One region of the Paenibacillus sp. S25 genome, then DNA from elsewhere that is predicted to be linked to it. Evidence: a T-box and tRNA genes for the amino acid it is inferred to sense, from the RefSeq annotation. Region 1 holds a T-box; the other regions hold tRNA genes.

Region 1 (4,748 bases):
AGCGTTTTATGCCAAGTACGATTGAACTCATCGCTACCGCCGTCATTTGTAATTTTATCATTCAGGCTACCATCCTCGGAAACAAACAGGCGCCATACGCGGGACAGAAAACGATGTGCTCCCTCTACCCCATTCTCATTCCATGGCTTGGTCGCTTCCAGCGGCCCCATAAACATCTCATAAATACGCAGCGTATCGGCGCCAAACGTATTGACAATATCATCAGGATTAATGACATTACCGCGTGATTTACTCATTTTTTCATTGTTATTGCCCAAAATCATACCCTGGTTGACCAGCTTATAAAAAGGCTCTTTCGTTTCCACTACGCCGATATCATACAGTACCTTATGCCAGAAACGGGCATACAGCAAGTGAAGAACCGCATGTTCCGCTCCGCCAATGTACAAATCAACAGGCATCCATTCACGTTGTTTCTCTTTGGATACAAGCTCTTTGTCATTTTTCGGATCAATAAAGCGCAGGTAATACCAGCAACTGCCTGCCCATTGTGGCATTGTATTTGTCTCGCGGCGTGCTTTCATACCTGTCTCAGGATCAATGGTTTCGACCCAATCTGTTGCGTTCGCCAGCGGGGATTCACCTGTACCTGAAGGCTTGATATTGTCCATCTCCGGCAGTACGAGCGGAAGTTGGTCCTCAGGAACCGTTTTGATCGTTCCATCCTCCAGATGAATTACCGGAATCGGCTCGCCCCAATAGCGTTGACGGCTGAACAACCAGTCACGCAGGCGATAGGTGACTTTGCCGTGTCCTTTGCCCTCAGCTTCCAGCCATTCAATCATCTTCGGAATCGCTTCCTCGTTGGTAAGTCCATTCAGCGGGCCGGAATTGACGTGCGGTCCATCTTCAGTATATGGCTCATTAGCCACATCTCCACCTTGGACAACCTCAATGATATTCAATCCAAATTGCTTGGCAAATTCCCAGTCACGCGCATCGTGAGCAGGTACAGCCATAATCGCTCCAGTTCCGTAGCCTGCAAGTACATAGTCAGCAATCCAGATCGGCAGCTTTTCGCCGTTCACCGGGTTCACTGCATAAGCTCCTGTGAATACGCCTGTTTTATCCTTGGCCAGATCTGTACGCTCCAGATCGCTTTTACGAGCAGCTTGTTCACGGTACTGTTGTACAGCATCCTTTTGCTCAGGCGTAGTGATAATATCCACCAATTCCTGCTCTGGTGCCAGCACACAGTAGCTTGCGCCGAACAGTGTATCTGGACGGGTTGTAAATACTGTGAGTTGCTCGTCATAGCCTTCAATTGGAAAACGAACCTCTGCCCCGGTAGACTTACCGATCCAGTTCCGCTGCATATCCTTAATACTCTCAGACCAATCCAGTTCCTCCAGATCCTCCAGCAGACGATCCGCGTATTCCGTAATTTTCAGCATCCATTGACGCATTGGTTTACGGACGACCGGATGACCGCCACGCTCACTCTTACCGTCAATAACTTCTTCATTCGCTAGCACCGTTCCCAGCGCTGGGCACCAGTTCACAGGTACTTCAGCTACATATGCAAGGCCGCGCTTGTACAGCTGGATGAAGATCCACTGTGTCCATTTGTAATAATCAGGATCCGTCGTGCTGATTTCACGATCCCAGTCGTAGGAGAAGCCGAGCGATTTGATTTGGCGGCGAAAGTTATTTACATTTTTCACCGTAATTTCGCGTGGGTGCTCCCCTGTATCTAGCGCATGCTGCTCGGCAGGCAGACCGAAGGCGTCCCAACCCATCGGATGCAGTACGTTGTAGCCGCGCATTCTTTTATATCGTGAAACAATATCCGTAGCTGTGTAGCCCTCCGGGTGGCCTACATGCAGGCCGGCTCCAGATGGGTACGGAAACATATCCAAAGCATAAAACTTAGGTTTGCCCGGCTCTTCCCCGGTGCGGAACGTCTTGTTCTCATCCCAATATTTCTGCCATTTTGGTTCAATACTTTGCGGTTGATAGCCGTGCTTCGGCTGTGTGTCTGTCATTGTCTTTTCCTCCTCAAACGGTATGCAACAAAAAAACCTCTGCATCCCGTAGCGTGTCAGCGCTAGGGACGAGAGGTTATATTCCCGTGGTACCACCCTAGTTAGCAGAAAGCGTTCTTCGCGTTCTACTCCCTTTGCACCTGATAACGGAGGTGATCCGATGCGGGTTAATAACAGGATACAAGCACCTGTATAGGGCGTTCCTGCGTTGGACGCATATCTCCGAGGCGAGTTCACTTTGCACTGTCAACCGGCTTGCACCACCCGCCGGCTCTCTACATGTCCAGACAAAGCTACTATTCCTCATCAGCGATTGTTTAACCGTTAATAATGGCACTATTATATTGAAAACCGCGAAAAAAGTCAAATAAGGACTACCTTTGGTGTTAAAGACCCTCTTCATACTAATTGTTCATGACACATGCATACGAATGTTTTATAATAATTCCGAGTTAAATCGCTTCAAGTTGAGATGAGTTGAGATAAGAAAGGTGAGCTGAGAAATGGCACAGATAAAAATTTACGGAATAAAAGAAACTCTAAATCCAATCAAAAAGCAACTTTCAGAGGTGATTCATTCTGCTGTGGTGGATGCGTTCAAATATCCTCCTGACAAGAGGTTTCATCGTTTTTTTCCTATGGATCAGGAAGACTTTATATATGCCGATGGTCGCTCTGAGGCGTACACCATTATTGAAATCAGTATCTTTGAAGGCAGAACGACAGAAGCTAAGAAGCAACTCATTAACCTGTTATTCCAAAGAATTAACGATCTTTTGGGTATTTCTCCACAGGATCTTGAGATTACTATATTTGAAACGCCCAAACATAACTGGGGCATTCGGGGTGTACCGGGTGATGAGCTTCAGTTGAACTATAAAGTGAATATATAAGTGCAAAAAGACGCCCTTCATGTCATCATGAAAAGCGTCTTTCTTTTCCCATACTCGCTAAATGAAGCCTTGCTATTTTACTGCAACATAAAACAGTCTCGCCGCGTCATCTTCTGCTTCTACCCATTCAAAATCCGCATATACCTTCACCTCACGAAAACCCGCTTTGGACAATTCTGCCTTCATCCAGTCTGGGTCATAGGCACGTTGTACATGTATTTCCTCGAAACGCTGGTATAGATCGCGTCCTTCTTGTTCTGCTTTCGCAAAGATACTAAGATGATGCTCAATTTCACAACGGGGAGTGTCCAACGCACATGTCCAGATATACGAGATAGAGCGTTCGTCCAGTACGAAAGGCTGCTCTTCATCATAACGTAAAAACGTCTGGGGATGATGTACATCGAATAAGAAGGTTCCGCCAGGCTTCAGACCAGCATGCGTTCTGCGAAAAGTAGAAATTATATCTTCTTCCTCCAACAAGTAATTCAGACAATCGCAAAAAGAAATTACAGAATCCACAGGCTCGGGTAAAATCCATTCTCTCATATCCTGTTGTATCCAGCGAACGCTTCCTTCACGAAACAATCGCTGTCCCTGTGGAGTGGTTTCCATTTTGCGACGGGCTACTGCCAGCATGTCAGAGGATAAGTCGATTCCAGCCACCTCGAAGCCCGAATTAACTAGGGGGATCGTAATTGAACCCGTTCCGCAGCCCAGCTCGGCCACCGTATGAGGCATACCGTACTGATCCCAAGCCTGCCGTGCAAAGCGCAACCAGTCTGGATACGGCATGTCCTGCATCAGCTCATCATACACATAGGCAAACTTCCGGTAAGAAGCCATTTTTTATTCCCCATTCCCGTCCTTCGGTTCAGGTATATTCTCCACCAGGTAGGTCCAGTTTTCCTTCTGTGTAACCAGTCCTTCCTTCATCAGCTTGCCCATCGCACGCTTGAAGGCGGATTTACTGATACCGAACCGTTGCTTGATAATATCCGGCGGTGTTGCGTCGGAATAAGGCATGCCGCCGCCCGGACGCTCTTTCAGAAAAGCAATCAGCCGATCCGCATCCTCATCACGGCCTACTTCCTTGCGTGGTGACATCGCCAGATTGACCCGACCGTCTTCCCGAACAAGCGTGACCCGTACCTTGACCTCTTCGCCCAAGCGAAGCATCCGATTACGCTCCGAGGAATGAATCATTCCAATCGCGCCAAAACCAAGCACACCTCCGTCCACCAGGACGAATGTGCCCATCTGAAGCGGCTTGTACACAGTCGCCTGCACCCATGTATTTAACCACGAATCAGGGGCGTGGAAGCACAATGGAGCCAGCTCCTGTTCCCCTGCCAGCTTAGCTCGCAATCTGCCTTGCTTGTCATGCTCCATAATGGCATACACGTAATCGCCCACCCGAGGATGTAAATCTCGGTTTTCTGGCAACTCACGAATCGGCAGCAAAAGCTGACGACCCAATCCCATCTCCAGGAAACAACCCAAACGCGGATGCACATCGGCCACCTCAAGCTTTGCCATTTCGCCCAACGACAAGAACGGCTTTTTCATGGTTGCGGCCAAGCGGTCCTCTGTATCGTGAAAAATAAATACCTCCAACCGTTCACCAACTTCAATTTCACGTGTCAGCTCCGTATAATGCAGCAGCACATCCTGCTCACCAACAGTGAGAAAGTAACCGAAAGGAGATACCTCACGATCCACCATAATGGTGACATAAGTACCGGCGATCAAACTCATACCTTTTCCACAACCTTAGCATCCGACCAGAGTCGTTCAATGTTATAGTATTCGCGCTCGTCGCGATGGAAGACATGCACTACGACATCCC
Region 2 (4,748 bases), 2.6 Mb from region 1:
AACAGGGGTTCGAATCCCCTACGGGTCATTGTTGTCTTTATAGACTACATGTTGCATGCTTAAGGGAAATTCCTGAGGTCTGGTCTAATGGCGGACAGCTTGGATGAACTGCATGAGCCATTAGCTCAGTTGGTAGAGCACCTGACTTTTAATCAGGGTGTCGAAGGTTCGAGTCCTTCATGGCTCACCATTTATATTTTGTTATGCGGTCGTGGTGGAATGGCAGACACGCTATCTTGAGGGGGTAGTGAGCGTACGCTCGTGGAGGTTCGAGTCCTCTCGACCGCATCAATGGAATAAACGGAAAAGTCTCTCGCGGTAGAGGCTTTTTTTATTTGTTTAGTGATGTAATAAAGTAATGATTATGATGAAATAATGATTCCATAGTATAATATAACGCCATAATGTTATAGAATGATAAGTATAAACTTATGAAGTGACGGTGAAAAATATGGACACTCAACTGTTAGGAAATATATCAGAAAATATTTTGGGCTTGTTTCCGATTGTGAAGAAGAAATTTTTCACCTACGGTCCGCTCGATTTCCCATTACACTTGTCACCTAATAACTTTCAGGTGCTAATGCTTCTGCGTGAAGTGCGTTCGTCTACGGTATCAGATTTGTCCAAACAGCTCAACGTCTCACGTCCGAACATGACTCCTCTTCTGGACAAACTGGTGGAGCATGGGTTGGCTGACCGCCAGTCGTGTGATTCGGATCGCAGAGTCGTGAATGTGGCGATTACACAGGAAGGCGATGCTTTTTGTGAACAGGTATTTCATACCTTCTCCAATAAAATTCAAGAAAGACTGGTGTATCTGCCGGAAGAAGATTTATTGCATCTGAGTGAAACTTTGAATGAATTGAAGCATATTTTACTTAAAATTGACAACATTGCTACGTGATTGGCGTAACTGGACTGGCTTAAAGACCGCCCTTTCTTCGGAAAACAGGCGGTTTTTGTTGTGTGTTGTGGTATAATGGAAACCAACATACATAATTCGGTAATTTTAGCATACGTGATCTTTGAAATGGGAACAGAGAACATGATATCGTTATTTGAGAGCCTGCTAGGGAGGAAGGAACTTCTATGCAATCTATTTACCATCGCATTGAGGAACTCATCAAGGAACGGGGAATGACGAAAAAGGCGTTCTGCCAGCAGTTAGGCATTAGTACAGGGAACTTCGGGGATTGGAAAAGAGGAAAAACGACGCCGGGGACGAATAAACTCATTGAAATTGCTTCATTTTTTGATGCCAGTCTGGATTGGATCATGCTGGGTCGAGATGTACAGGGTGAGGTGCTAAAGGAGTCGCAAGACCCTTATTTTTTTGGCGCTTCAGGGCAACTGAATTGCCAGGGGGAACCGCTTAGTGAGGCGGAAAGAAATTTTATACTTGAGTATATTGAATTTACCCGCTTTCGTAAAGAGAAAAACCAGCGCAATTCTACTATGGGGTAATGGTGCTTAGGATTTGATGAGGATTACTAATGAGTAAGGCTGAAAAATGAAAATTATTTCAGAAAAAGTTACTGTGTCGGAGGGGAAACATTTTGGGAGATCAAACTATTTATCAGCGGATTGAAGCTTTGATTAAGGATCGCGGAATGACCAAGAAGGCATTTTGTGAAAAACTTAAAATCAGTTCAGGGAATCTCGGTGATTGGAGAAGGGGTAAAACAACGCCGGGTACCACCCATTTGATTCAGATTTCGGACTTTTTTAATGTATCGCTCGATTGGTTAATGAAAGGGATTAAGCCAGGAGAAGGCGTACTTCAGGAGCAGAAGGCTGCTTATTTTTTTGGAGTGATGGGGCCACTGAATTGCCAGGCAGAAGATCTTGAGACGGAAGAACAGAATTTTATTTTAGAATATGTTGAATTTGCGAAATACCGTAAGCAAAAAAGTGAGAAGGATAAAACAAAGCCGGAATAATTTTTTGGCTAAAGATGTCTGGGTTGAAAACCCGTAAACGAACTGGAGGGGTTCGCTTTACGGGTTTATTTGGTTTCTTGGTGATATGGAATGACCTATATGTAACTGGAATGCTTGTTAGGTTTAGAGTGCGGTGCCTCCTTATAATCGTTATCGTCGATGTTCAGAATTGCAGCAACTTGTTTTCTGTACCTTTGTGCTTTGCGGGTGCCGTGAATCAGATTGGACAAGCGTGAAGGCGGAATATTGTGTGTCTCACAAAATGTTTTCTGATCCAGTCGAAGTTCGACAAGCCGTTGTTTGATGGCCCACCCGAAGGAGGTGACAGGCATTTTGTTGTTCAAGAGAAATCGCCCCTTACGGATTCTTGCGGAATAATTGGTGTGTTATAATAATCATCAGTAAACATGTTAGAATTAACCATCTAACACTATGATACACTTTTATACGTGTTTTTACAATCGTAAATGCGTCATTTTGTTGAATTAATTACTTAATTAAGTGCTAGGTGGTTCTGATAATCCGTCTAGAGTCTGCCAATGGTGTGAATTGCGATTATATGTGGACCAAAAACACTCTGCCACCTGAGGAAAGGGACAGAGTGTTTTTGGTGTTGTGACCACATTGGCGAAACGACGCATCAGGGGGATGCAGGAAGGCGTTTGAATAGACCTGAGGAGGAAAACAGTCTAGGTTCATCCGATTGGCTATTATGGCTCGTATAAAGAGGTAGAGTGATGTAGGAGCTGGACCAATGTCTGTGAAGAAGGCGACGCTGGAATGCAGTTGGCTCAGGCTCGTTAAGCTTCTTCCAGGCGGAGAGCAGCTCGCTTGTCATACGCTCCATAAGAGGGTTCTTTTCCTCATAAGGAGGATTGAGTAATTTGAAGGCATCTTCCACACAGGAGGACACCGCTGCGCTAAGATAGCCGTGAACGGTCTGTTCTACATCGTTTCCGAGGAGGAAGTTAATCCAGGTGTGAACGGTAGCGAGTGTGCCAATCGCATTGTATTGAATGAGTATGGATTCCAACTGGTCAAATTCAAGCCAAGGATAAAGAGCCTTAGCGAGCTTGAGCAGACGCTGGCCGGATAGACGAAACTCCTTCACATGCTGCCAGGAGGGACGTTGGGTATGCAGCATCTTATCAATGAGGGCGATCCGCCAACTGTCATTCTGCTGGATGGCGACATACAGACTTTTGATAGCCATGCCGTCAACGGTTGTAAATTGAGGATACAAATCATCCAGCATGTAATGTTCCAGGTCTTGTAGACTGTTCAAATGTCCGTTACGGAATAGTTTCTCCAGTCCGTTAAAACGGGTGAAGCCACCAACAGGTAGGGAAGGGTCCAACAATAATGCATAGTTCAGCAAACGGTTGCCTTTATGCAAGGTGGTTCGCCTCCTCGAAGTGAATCCTTATGTTATGTTATTTAACTCTTTACTTTGGGGAAACAAACTGTATTCGAAATATATGTAATATATATTTACATTTAAATAGCTTTTGTGTCAAATTAAATATTCTTATCGCTCATATATGTTAGTTAAAATAACATATAAAATAATTATTATGTTTTTGTTTACAAATAGTTGATGAGAGAGTATAATAAATCTGTTGCCTCATTACATTATGATTTGCGGTCGTGGTGGAATGGCAGACACGCTATCTTGAGGGGGTAGTGGGCGTACGCCCGTGGAGGTTCGAGTCCTCTCGACCGCATTATATGCAAGACTCAGTTAAAAAAGCATCCTGACACGGTTTACGTGAAGGGATGCTTTTTTTGTTAAGCATTTTTCGTTATATCCTTTAGCCACAGAAGCAACGGTAGACAATAGGTCATTTATTAACTGTGATAAAGAAGGATGTCAGTTTTGCTGCAAAAGCTGCTCTATATCTCCCGCCAGCTTATCTGGAGTGGTTTGCGGTGCATAGCGCTTAAATACGTTACCTTCTCGTGTAATTAAGAATTTAGTAAAATTCCATTTGATCGCTTTAGACCCTAATACCCCCGGAGCAGTTTGGGTCAAGTAGCGAAATAAGGGGTGCGCTTGATCGCCATTGACATCTGTCTTGGCGAACATCGGAAAGGTAACACCATAATTGATCTGGCAAAACTCGGAAATCTCCTCGCTGGAACCTGGCTCTTGTTTGGCAAATTGGTTGCTGGGGAATCCCAAAATTTCGAGCCCCTGTTCATGGTACTGGTCATATAGCTCTTGTAGCGCTTTGTATTGGGGGGTTAACCCACATTTGCTGGCAGTGTTCACGATAAGCAGAACGTTCCCTTCATATGTGGATAACGGAATTTGTTTCCCTTGCAGGGTTTGCGCATCATATTCATAAACGGTCATAGTATCTCTCCTTATTCAATATTCAGCAATTAAATTGTAAGCAATTAAAAGCGAGGTTGCAAGTTTTGAAAAGCTGTATCAAGCCTTTAGCCGCTGTAAAATCGTATTTTGTTCAAAACAGTAAATCGCACCGCAAATGGAGCGAATTAAGGTGTTTCTTCTTATAAAAGCGGGTTCAATCGGTGTTTAGCTGGTACATATAGCGTATTTTCTTCTCTTTTTACAAAAAAAGGCCAAAAACGCCCTACCCTACGCCAATATTGACATGCTTGTCATTTTTGAAAAGGGATGAAAAACAGAGATTGAAGGAGCTGTGATAAGCATAGTAGTATTGTAAGCGCTATTATTAATATCCTAGGCTCTAAAGGCCGATTTATAACCCCGCAGTTGAGCTTTACAGTCTTCCATGCGCGGGTGTATGATTCAAGACGTAATTTCAAATTAACTTG
Region 3 (4,748 bases), 2.0 Mb from region 1:
CAACGATGTTGTTGGTATTGTACTGGCATGGGATGATGAACAAGTGCTTATTCGCCGACAGAATCGACGTGTGGTCAAATTGGATCGTAGCTATACATACCAGTCGTTCAGCGAGCCGCGTCACAATCCGATAGATCTGGATTAGGAATGGGTTCCAAATGGGTGTTGGATAAAAATAACTGGGTGATTCATTAGGCATACAGAAACTCTAAATCGGACACAGTAATGATGGAAAATCCAACAGAGAGGACGTGCTGTGTCAATGACGGTTATGGACGAAAAAGTACATGCATACAAGGATCAAATCAGCCATTTGGAAGATCAGTTGCCCGAGGTAGTTCATGCATATCATCGCTTTACTGGAGAGTGCTTTCAAGCCGGCAGCTTAGATGAGAAAACCAAGCAACTGATTGCGCTAGGCATTGGCTTATTTGCCAACAATGAAGTATGCACGTTTTATCACGTGGACGAGGCGCGGTCCAAAGGAGCAAGTGATCAGGAAATTATGGAGACCATTGCTGTGGCCGCAGCAGTAGGTGGAGGACATGCTCTAAGTCAAGGGGTTACGCGTGTACAGAAGGCGTTGCAATAAGGCGAATCATTAATTGATGAGCTTATGCTTCGTCATAGCGGTTATAGATCGAATTGGATATATGATGAATATGGAAAGGAGCTTCCGAGCACAGTTGGTGTCTGCGGAAGCTTTTTTTCTTTTTCATGTTTGTTGTGCGGGGATTATGCTCTTCTACTTGCAGCGAAAGTAGCAGGGCGAGACGTTTTACGCTTATAGGCCAAAGAGGATGTAACCAAACTTCGTTCAACGATGCGTAGAGGTTTGGAAGTTGAATTGTTTGGTAATTCGGGGCAATGTTTCTCTAGTAAAGGAAGGGCAGCTGTATGGGGCATAGAGGTTGGGAGCCCCAGATATGCTCGCATCCGCTCATACATTTCTTTGCGGAATGCTGGCATTCCCATACTGAACTGCTCTTGATTGCCTTTACTTATATAGGTGGCGTGAATGCCGGAGTGGTTTTGTTGTATGTCCAGAACATGAATGTGATATTTATTAAATTCATGTTTTATTTCAGACAGCAGGATTCCGGTACGATCTACACCTGCGTTAACCATTTCGACATAAAGATCAGGGGTTTTCAGCATACCGCTTTCTTCAAGAATTAGGCTGTCCCGCTCAAATACTTTTTGAATAAAGGTAAGGAGCAGATAACTTTTCACAAGAGACCATTCATGCTGAGTAGTATCTAAAGAGGTCATTACCATTCACCGCCTTAGGAAAATGTGATGATAATTCATAACCGATTGAAGAAAAGGAACTTTTGTTCCCGGGAACCTATGTTCTTATTTTAGTTTATTATTCCTTTTTTATCAAGAGAAAATTAACGAACATAAAAGGTTTGACATCTTGATATAGGCATGGTATGATCTATCTTGTCACTAAGAAAGATTGCTCTTTCGAGGATAAAAGACAACTTATATGCGGTCGTGGCGGAATTGGCAGACGCGCACGGTTCAGGTCCGTGTGGGCTAACCCCCGTGGAGGTTCGAGTCCTCTCGACCGCATCCATTAGAAAAGGTCTATAGAATTGCTCTCGTAGCAGTTTTAGAGACCTTTTTCTTATATTTCTGGGGATTTGCTCATAGTCTAAGCTGAACATGTTTCTTGTCTTCACGCAAACTATGGATTTCAATAAAGGATTCTGACAAATTACTTGATTTCATTTAAGTCAGGATTTTGCAAAATCCTCAAGTTTATAAACAATTCTTTTATAAGGTTATCTTTTAAGATATGATAGAAAATAACGCACTTTATGATGAAGTATTTGAAAGGTTGGATGTAAGATGGAGAAAGCAACTTTTGCAGGTGGATGCTTCTGGTGTATGGTGACTCCGTTTGAAGAACAGCCGGGCATTCATGGCATTGTGTCAGGATACACTGGAGGAACGATTCCCGATCCGACCTACGAGCAGGTTAAAACAGGAACTACAGGTCACTACGAGGTGGTGCAGATTACTTTTGAGCCTGAGCTGTTTCCTTATGAAAAGCTGCTCGAATTATATTGGCCGCAAACAGATCCTACCGACGAGGAAGGTCAATTTCAGGACCGAGGTACACAGTATAAACCCGCAATTTTTTATCATACAGAGCAGCAACGTGAGCTTGCGCAACAGTCCAAGGAGCAGTTGGCACAAAGTGGACGCTTTGATAAGCCAATTGTAACGGAGATCCTTCCTGCTTCGATTTTTTATTCGGCAGAGGATTATCATCAGGATTACCACAAGAAAAATGTGAAGCACTATAAGGAAGATCGGGCCCAATCAGGCCGTGATGAATTTATTGATAAGAACTGGTAAGCAGCTTTAATATACGTTTCTACGCACGATAAGGCAGATCAGGGAGTATTCCATGGATCTGCCTTATACATATTTAGACGAGGTTACTCACACAATGAAGGGACAGAGAAGGAGGCTGACCCGCAATGAGTACACGACGGAAGCTACACATGAGAAACATAATAAAAAAGGCTTTAAAGGCATCTCGCGGCCAGAAAGAGCCAACTTATGTACCTGTATTCCATTCAAGCTCTAAAATTCGGAGAACCGTAGTACTCTGTATTTCGGTATGCATGTTATTCATGGTCTATAGTACTGGTGTTGCAAAAGCATTAGACAAACAGGCCGTGCCGCAAAAGATGGTTGCCGTCATTATCGACGATCTGGGAAATAATATGAAAGGGACTGAGCAAATTTTAAATTTACCCGTTAAGATTACCGTGGCTGTGATGCCTTTCCTGCCTACAACCAAGCAGGACGCTATGGAAGCGCATAAGCGTGGTCATGATGTCATCGTCCATCTTCCGATGGAACCAAAGCAGGGAAAGCCCGAATGGCTTGGACCCGGAGCAATTAAGGCAAATATGACGGATGAAGAAGTACGCGCTAAGGTGACAGCAGCTATAAAGGATGTTCCTTATGCGATAGGAATGAACAACCACATGGGTTCCAAGGTCACTTCGGATAAACGCATTATGTCTATTGTTCTTGATGTTTGTAAGGAGCATGGACTATTTTTTGTCGACAGCCGTACTAATTATTGGTCAGTGGTGCCTGAACTTGCCGCTAAAAAGGGAATGCCACCAGTACGCAATGATGTTTTCCTGGATGATGTCCATACACTCGCTCATGTGAATCGGCAACTTACAAAAGTAGTTGAGTGGCTGGACGAGCACGATACATGCGTAACGATTGGGCACGTTGGCGTGTCTGGCATGTATACATCCTCGGCTCTTCATTCATCGGTTCCCAAGCTAAAGGAGCACGCCAAATTTGTGGGTATTAGCGATTTGGTGCGTGCTGTATGGGGATGGACTGGAGACCCAGCCACCAACACTACCATGCCGTCAGATGCGCAATAATGCCTTCGGCAACAGCTTCAGCAATGCTTTTTTGACCACGATCCTCGGAAAGCATAGCTCTGTCCTGTTCGTTACTTATAAATCCGGTTTCCACAATTACAGCGGGATGCTGGATTTTATTCAGAAGATAAAAGGGTTTTCCGTACACTGTTTCTCTATTCATGCAAAATAAGCGGTTTAATGAATGTTGAATCCGTTCAGCCAACAGATAGCTGCTGCCTTCATCCTGATACAGCACAATGGGTCCCCGTTTTTCGGTACGTTTGGTCCAATTGACATGCAGGCTTACAACCAAAGCGGTGGGCAGTTGTTCTGTTAGACTTTTACGTTGAGCCAGGTCTTTAAGGTGCCGGGATTTGGACTGCAACCAACGGTTATCGTCACTCAGTGCGTAGTCCTTGTCCCGATTCAGGACAGCAGGGTAGCCCTGGGAGCGTAAGATCAAGTACAGCTTTTGAGCAATGGCGAGATTGATATCTTTTTCCAAAAGCCCTTTATGACTTGTTCCACCATCCACACCGCCATGGCCTACATCAATCAGGACAACGGGCTTGGCAAAAGCGTGAAAGGACGAATGTACGTTGGATGGACCCTCTATATACTTGTTCGGTTCGCTATTCTTCTCGTTGGGCTGAGCAGCTATATAGGTAAATGGGGCAAATACAGCACTGCAAAGGATGCATAGACTCAACCCCAGCCCTTTCAGCCATATCTTGTTTAACTTTTTTTTTCGCACGTTCTATTCCTCCAGTGGACGAATTAATTGTTTACTGAAAAACCATGCATAACAGACATCAAATCTAATGCAGCGTAGCTGCCTTCAAACATAACAATTAGCCTTGAGGCAACTGTTATGTTGAAGATAGTATGTTCCATTTAAGGGAAACCATGCATAGTTATTCCCACAGGGGTTAGACCTTTTGGAAAATGAGCAAGCTAGTTGTATCTGCACCTAACGTGTAAATCCGATATTTCCAAGCAATGTGAATGGACATGATAGGGGCAGAATGGAGGAGGTCGTGGAGGATGGCGAAGAGTGACGAACTGGTGACGTATATTACGCAGCGGATTGTTCGCTATATGGAAACGCCGCGTGATGTCCGGCGCAGTCAAAAACAAGCCAGAGAGCCGTGGGTGAGCAAATGGTTTGGCATGTTGCCTCTGGCTCTGAAAATGTGGATGAAATCCACACGCAGAGAAAGAAAAGAGCGACATTAAACTCGCCAAAGAGACCACAAGAGGCATAGGGTATGCCATTTGAGGTCTCTTTTTGTGTTGTAGGGATCATTCCGAATCATTTTGCGTGTTTCTTAATAA

Evidence for each region. The T-box of region 1 lies ahead of leuS (leucine--tRNA ligase). A T-box ahead of a tRNA ligase gene usually reads a tRNA of that ligase, here a tRNA-Leu.
Region 2: it has a tRNA-Leu gene. The T-box ahead of leuS (leucine--tRNA ligase) is inferred to sense a tRNA for this amino acid. The anticodon was not compared.
Region 3: it has a tRNA-Leu gene. The T-box ahead of leuS (leucine--tRNA ligase) is inferred to sense a tRNA for this amino acid. The anticodon was not compared.

The regions. Positions count from the first base shown of each region.
Region 1 covers NZ_CP073683.1:4,041,647-4,046,394, forward strand. Annotated here, with positions in the region: gene leuS (leucine--tRNA ligase) at 1-2,006, opposite strand, end outside; T-box leader at 2,068-2,325, opposite strand; gene KAI37_RS17620 (tautomerase family protein) at 2,510-2,899, shown strand; gene KAI37_RS17625 (class I SAM-dependent DNA methyltransferase) at 2,972-3,745, opposite strand; gene KAI37_RS17630 (CvfB family protein) at 3,749-4,657, opposite strand; gene rsfS (ribosome silencing factor) at 4,654-4,748, opposite strand, start outside.
Region 2 covers NZ_CP073683.1:1,458,124-1,462,871, forward strand. Annotated here, with positions in the region: tRNA gene KAI37_RS06290 (tRNA-Glu) at 1-28, shown strand, start outside; tRNA gene KAI37_RS06295 (tRNA-Lys) at 115-190, shown strand; tRNA gene KAI37_RS06300 (tRNA-Leu) at 206-288, shown strand; gene KAI37_RS06305 (MarR family winged helix-turn-helix transcriptional regulator) at 452-907, shown strand; gene KAI37_RS06310 (helix-turn-helix domain-containing protein) at 1,093-1,467, shown strand; gene KAI37_RS06315 (helix-turn-helix domain-containing protein) at 1,560-1,943, shown strand; gene KAI37_RS06320 (hypothetical protein) at 2,039-2,287, opposite strand; gene KAI37_RS06325 (urease accessory protein UreF) at 2,584-3,321, opposite strand; tRNA gene KAI37_RS06330 (tRNA-Leu) at 3,585-3,667, shown strand; gene KAI37_RS06335 (glutathione peroxidase) at 3,814-4,299, opposite strand.
Region 3 covers NZ_CP073683.1:1,996,192-2,000,939, forward strand. Annotated here, with positions in the region: gene KAI37_RS08770 (hypothetical protein) at 1-145, shown strand, start outside; gene KAI37_RS08775 (carboxymuconolactone decarboxylase family protein) at 263-592, shown strand; gene KAI37_RS08780 (YhjD family protein) at 736-1,272, opposite strand; tRNA gene KAI37_RS08785 (tRNA-Leu) at 1,495-1,578, shown strand; gene msrA (peptide-methionine (S)-S-oxide reductase MsrA) at 1,858-2,370, shown strand; gene KAI37_RS08795 (divergent polysaccharide deacetylase family protein) at 2,496-3,431, shown strand; gene KAI37_RS08800 (N-acetylmuramoyl-L-alanine amidase) at 3,406-4,167, opposite strand; gene KAI37_RS08805 (YqzE family protein) at 4,458-4,649, shown strand.